Regions from separate parts of the Rheinheimera sp. WS51 genome, predicted to be linked through region 1. Evidence: riboswitches for the same ligand, from Rfam matches in the RefSeq annotation. Region 1 holds a riboswitch; the other holds the start of a gene.

The links. Region 1 has a riboswitch for thiamine pyrophosphate ahead of thiC (phosphomethylpyrimidine synthase ThiC). Riboswitches for the same ligand answer to the same signal wherever they lie in the genome.
Region 2: linked by a shared signal. The riboswitch ahead of ACRCA4_RS01210 (TonB-dependent receptor) and the one ahead of thiC (phosphomethylpyrimidine synthase ThiC) in region 1 are both predicted to bind thiamine pyrophosphate.

What each region holds. Positions count from the first base shown of each region.
Region 1 is NZ_JBOTRC010000011.1:3,785-6,987, reverse strand. It holds gene sbcB (exodeoxyribonuclease I) at 1-981, shown strand, start outside; TPP riboswitch at 1,039-1,149, shown strand; gene thiC (phosphomethylpyrimidine synthase ThiC) at 1,245-3,023, shown strand; gene thiE (thiamine phosphate synthase) at 3,028-3,203, shown strand, end outside.
Region 2 is NZ_JBOTRC010000001.1:241,240-244,442, forward strand. It holds gene ACRCA4_RS01200 (cation diffusion facilitator family transporter) at 1-482, opposite strand, end outside; gene ACRCA4_RS01205 (porin) at 721-1,641, shown strand; TPP riboswitch at 1,699-1,795, shown strand; gene ACRCA4_RS01210 (TonB-dependent receptor) at 1,836-3,203, shown strand, end outside.

The sequences.
Region 1 (3,203 bases):
CTGCGCGATGACGGCAGCCCTAGCTTTAAATTAGAACTACTCAGTAAAGCCAATAATTTAGAACATGAACAAGCTCATGATGCTTTATCTGATGTTTATGCCACTATTGCTATAGCCAAATTAATTAAACAAAAACAACCTAAACTCTATGATTACTTGTTTAATTTACGTAAAAAAGCAGCGGCTTCAGCCTTAATTGACGTCGCTGGCATGACGCCCTTAGTTCATGTATCGTCAAAATTTCCAGCGATGCAAGGTTGTGTCAGTTGGATAGTACCTCTGGCTTATCACCCCAGCAATAAAAATGCAGTTATTTGTTATAATTTACAAGCTGATCCTAGCCCGTTATTAGCTGATGACATTGCAACCTTACAACAGAAGTTATACACCAAAACCATTGATTTAGCCGAAGGTGAGCAGCGTTTGGGCTTAAAGCTTATTCACCTAAATAAGTGCCCGGTACTCTCACCGGCTAAAACCCTAAGTGAAGCAAGAGCCGCAGAGTTAGGTATAAATCGCAGTCAATGCTTACAACATTTAGACTGGTTAAAAAAACATCCAGAAGTGCAAAGTAAAACCTTGCAAGTCTATGAACTTCAGGATGATTATCCGGTAGAAAGCAATCCAGATTATCAATTATATAGCGGTTTTATCAGCAATAGTGATAAAGAAAAAATGCAACAATTGCACCAGTTATCACCAGAGCAACTCGCTGTTTCTGCACCAATATTTAATGATGATAGACTCAACAAACTGATTTTTTTGTACCGAGCTCGAAACTATCCAGCAAGCTTAACAGACAGTGAGCAACAACAGTGGCAACAATACCGTACTGATAAAATAATGCACGGGGTCGATCAGCCTAATTTAACAATGGAAGAGTTTAGCCTAGCACTAGAAAATGCAGCCCATAGCCATGCTGATGACGAACAAAAAATGAACATTCTAAAAGCATTATATTTGTATGTAGAAAGTTTATAGTCATAGCCATATAACAAATAGGCGTTGAATTAAATAAAATTAAACGCCATACTAAATAACAACTTGTCGGAGTGCCTAGCAAATTAATGCGGGCTGAGACCGTGAAAACGGGATCCGTTGAACCTGATCAGGCTAATACCTGCGAAGGGAAACAAGGGGAAAACAGTATTTATCACAGCACCAATCCACTTTGTGGAAGCGTGTCTGCACTATCCTGCCCCCACTCCGGACAAGCAACTTCAACTTGTATATCGGAGCTTGCTATGTCTACAACGCAAATATCTAATCGTGAATTACGTGCCCATGCTAGGGCTTACATTAATACCTTACGCGGCGAAACCTTTCCTGGTTCAACTCGGCGTTATTTAACCTGCCAAGACAGCCAAGTTAAAGTACCTGTAAGAGAAATTCATCTTACACCAACCAAACAAGCCGATGGCACCGAGTTTATTAATCCTAGCTTATCTGTTTATGACACCTCAGGACCATATGGTGATCCGGATCAACCTTTAGATATTTTAAAAGGCTTACCTAAACTGCGCCAAGACTGGATTGAGCAACGCCAAGACACAGAAATATCACCACTGCCAGCTTATAACGAAATAAGCTTAGATGAACAAATTACAGAATTCACCCATAAACCAAGACGGGCTATCAACGGTAAAGCCGTTACTCAACTGCATTATGCTCGTGCGGGTATTATTACCCCTGAAATGCATTATATTGCTCTGCGTGAAAATATGCAGGTTGAACAAGCTGACAACTTAAGCAATCAAGGCAAAATGCATGCGGGTGAAAACTTTATCGGCGCTATGCCAAAACAGATTACCGCAGAGTTTGTTCGCCAAGAAGTTGCCGCTGGCCGCGCTATTATTCCGTTAAATATTAATCACCCAGAAGCGGAGCCTATGATTATTGGCCGTAACTTTAAGGTTAAAGTGAATGCGAATATTGGCAATTCTGCCGTCACTTCAAGTATAGAAGAAGAAGTCGAAAAGTTAGTCTGGGCTACTCGTTGGGGTGCTGATACTGTAATGGATTTATCTACAGGTAGACGCATTCATCAAACTCGTGATTGGATATTAAGAAACAGCCCAGTACCAATTGGTACTGTGCCAATTTACCAAGCCTTAGAAAAAGTTAAAGGCGATGTTGAAAAGTTAAATTGGCAAGTTTTTTATGACACCCTTCTAGAGCAAGCTGAGCAAGGTGTCGATTACTTCACTATTCATGCTGGCGTATTAAAAGACTTTATCAAGTTAACCTCAAAACGTGTAACAGGTATAGTTTCTCGCGGCGGTGCCATTATGGCGCAGTGGTGTAATATATTTGAGCAAGAAAACTTCTTATATCAACATTTTGAACAAATATGTCAGTTATGTGCAGCTTATGATATTTCACTGTCTTTAGGTGATGGCTTGCGCCCTGGCAGCATTGCAGACGCCAATGATGAAGCCCAATTTGCAGAATTACACACCTTAGGCGAATTAACAAAAATTGCATGGCGCTATGATGTGCAAGTGATGATTGAAGGCCCAGGCCATGTGCCAATGCAATTAATTCAAGAAAATATGACCGAGCAATTAAAGCATTGCCATGGTGCACCTTTTTATACGCTAGGCCCACTAACAACGGATATTGCACCTGGCTACGATCATATTACCTCAGGTATAGGTGCTGCAATGATTGGCTGGTTTGGTTGTGCCATGCTGTGCTATGTAACCCCGAAAGAGCACTTAGGTTTACCTAATAAAGAAGATGTTAAACAAGGCTTAATTGCTTATAAAATTGCCGCTCATGCAGCCGACTTAGCCAAAGGTCACCCTGCAGCACAGCATAGGGATAACGCCTTATCTAAAGCACGTTATGATTTTCGTTGGCAAGATCAATACAACTTATCTTTAGATCCTTTCACAGCTAAGGCCTATCACGACGAAACCCTTGGCCACGAAGGCACAGATACCGCGCAGTTTTGTTCAATGTGTGGGCCTAAATTCTGTTCAATGCGGATAAATCAACAAATAAAGCATCAGGAAGATTAAATAGATGCTGGATAATACTAACGCGGTGGCTAGCACCGCGATTAAGACAGTACCAGAGCTCTCATCAACTGAGTCTATCGTCGTTGAGTCAACAATAGCTAAGCCTATAGTCTGGACCATAGCCGGCTCAGACTCAAGTGGTGGTGCCGGTATCCAGGCAGATTTACATACTTTCAAAGC
Region 2 (3,203 bases), on a different contig from region 1:
ACGCCTACCGTCGTCCAGACGTCGGTCATTAAATGCTTGCCATCGCCCTCTAAAGCCGGTGAGTTATGCACCTTGCCGCCACGCAATAGCAATAAGCCGACCACTAAATTTAATAAGCTGGCTAAGACAATAAGCACTGTGCCTATACCCAAATCTGCAATAGGTTGGGGGTTAATTAACCGCTCGATGGCCGTTACCGCAATGGCTAAAGCCGCGAGCAATATCATGCCGCCTTCAAAAGCAGCAGATAAATATTCAGCTTTGCTATGGCCATATGGGTGATTATTATCAGCAGGACGCTGGGCTAATGTCACCATAAATAAAGCGAAACCCGCGCCAGCAACATTAACTAATGATTCTACTGCATCGGATAAAAAACCTACTGAATCAGTTAAATACCAAGCAACACCTTTTAAGGCCATAGTGGCAAAGGCGGCTACTAATGATAAAAGCAATAATTGGCGAGGCGATAAATTAAGCATAGATGGCCGTGATTATTTAACCGATATTTATAGTCTAAATTAGCCTAAGGTGTATGTTATAGCTAGGGCTAAACCTGATGGTTGATATTTCTGGCAAAATTTCTGCTGTATGGCTAGGTTTTAACAATCTTTGTCATACAAGTGTCATATAATAGTTATAAAGTTTCTTCCAGATTTTACTAGTTACAGCTAGGCAGTCTGCTTAGCGTATTTATTACGACCAATATAGGTATTACATATGACCACAAAAAAAACCTTAGCTAGTTGTATTGCTAGTTTGCTTTCAGTTGCCACATTCAGCGGTGTTGCTCAAGCAGAGCCACTAGCGTTTTATGGCAAGGTAGATGTGTCGCTGCAAGCAAGTGACGAAGGTGAAGGCCGCTTTACAGAATTAAAAAGTAACGCGTCACGGTTTGGTGTCAAAGGTGATTATGCTTTAGAGGATGGCTTAAGCATTGTTTATAAACTGGAATGGCAAGTGGATGTTTCTGATGAGAGCAGCGAGAAAAATTTTAAATCTCGTAATCAGTATATTGGCTTAAAAGGCAACTTCGGTGAACTAAGATTAGGCCGTCATGATACCGCTTTAAAGGTATCACAAGGCAAGACAGACTTATTTAATGATTACGAAGCGGATGTTAAGCATTTATGGAAGGGCGAAAACCGCGTTAATGATTCTATTAGCTATTTAACGCCTAGTTTTTCTGGTTTTGGTGCTCAAATAACCTATATCGTTGCAGATTCAGCGGATGCTGATGATGCGTTTTCTGTTGCTGTTCACTATGGTGACCAAGCATTAAAAGAAAGTAATTTTTATACGGCCTTAGCTTATGATAGCGAAGTAAAAGGTTACGATATTATTCGTGCTACAGCTCAATTTAAATTAGCTGATTTGACAATTAATACAATGTATCAGAACCAAGAAGAGCTAGAAACGCAATTAGATAAAAACGGATATTTACTGGGTGCAGCTTATCCTTGGCAGAAGATGACCTTTAAAGCTCAGTATCAAGTTATGGGTGATGATAATGGCGCTAGCTTAGGTGTGGATTATAAACTGGGTAAAAATAGTAAGGTCTATGCTTGGTATTCAAGTTTTGACTTTGACCAAACAGAAAATACTGACTATCTTGCAGTAGGTATTTCGCATAAATTTTAAGCTTATCTAATCTAGCTGCAACGGATTGCAGTTAGATTAAAAAGTCTATACACTTGCCGCGCAACCAAGGGGTGCAATTGCTGAGATGCCAAGAGGCGAACCCTAAGAACCTGATCCGGATCATACCGGCGGAGGGATGGTGCTGACTCCTCATGCTGGTATGGTCTCTCTCTTTATGGAGATCTATACAAAAAATGCGCTTAATACCTAGTTTACTCACCTTAACACTGACTATTCCTGCAGTATCTATTGCTAATGAAACTCATTCTGATACCACAGCGTCGCTAGAACGAATAGAAGTGCAAGGTGACTTTCGTCGTCATTCAGTGCAACAAATCTCTGGTAGCGTAGCTGTAATTTCGGATGAAGATGCTAAGCGCACTTCTGCTCAACACTTAGATGACTTACTACATCAATTTGCCAATATTAACTTTACCGCTGGCGCATCGCGCGGACGCTACTTACAAGTACGTGGCGTGGGCGAGCGAAGTGAATATGTTGATACCATTAATCCCTCTGTAGGCATTTTAATAGATGGTATCGATTATTCAGGTATGGGTATTACCGGTATTCATGATTTAGCACAATTAGAATTATTTCGTGGCCCTGAAGCAACGCGATTTGGTGCTAATGCCTTAGCGGGTATGTTGAACTTAACGACTAAGGGCCCGACAGACATAGCCGAAGGTAAATTTAGCGCCACTATAGCTGATTATAATAGCTACCAAGTTGCAGGACTTTACAGTAACGCCATTAATAATCAGCTTGGTTACAGTATTTCATTAGAACAGCAGTCTTCTGACGGTTTTATGAAAAATGCCTATTTAAACCGTGAAGATACTAATAATATTGACGAATTTACTGGTCGTTTTAAATTGCGCATGCAAGCAACTGATCACTTAATGCTGCAATTAGTCAGTCATTTTGTTGATCAAGACAATGGCTTCGACGCTTTCTCGCTAGATCAAAACCGCACTACGTTATCTGATAATCCGGGCCAAGATATTATTCGTAGTAAAGCTTTAGCATTACAAGCTGAATATACTGGTGTTAAATACTTTACCGCTTTTGGTCAAGTTAGTTGGTTAACCTCAGATAGTGATTACGGTTTTGATGAAGACTGGAGCTATGAAGGGATACATCCTGACGAATACGCCACTACAGATCGTTATTTACGTGATCGTGAGCAAGTAAGTGTTGACTATCGATTAGTGTCAACGCCAGCAGGTAAATTAGGTAATAGCGATTGGGTATTTGGCATTTATGCTACTAATAAAAACTTTCGTTTAACTCGCGAGTTTTGGGATTGGGATTTATGGCAACCCGCACAGTTTTCAAATCAGCTAAAACGTAAAAATATGGCTGCTTATGGTGAAATAACGACACCATTAAATGATGTTTGGAGTATGGTTTCGGGTTTACGTATCGAGCGCTATGACGATGAATATGCTGATACCAGTGCTAATGATATTCGTAACCACGATACGATGTGGGGCGCTAAGGTTAGTTTTAATTATCAGGTAAACCAACAAGCGTTAATTTATTTATTAGCATCTCGCGGT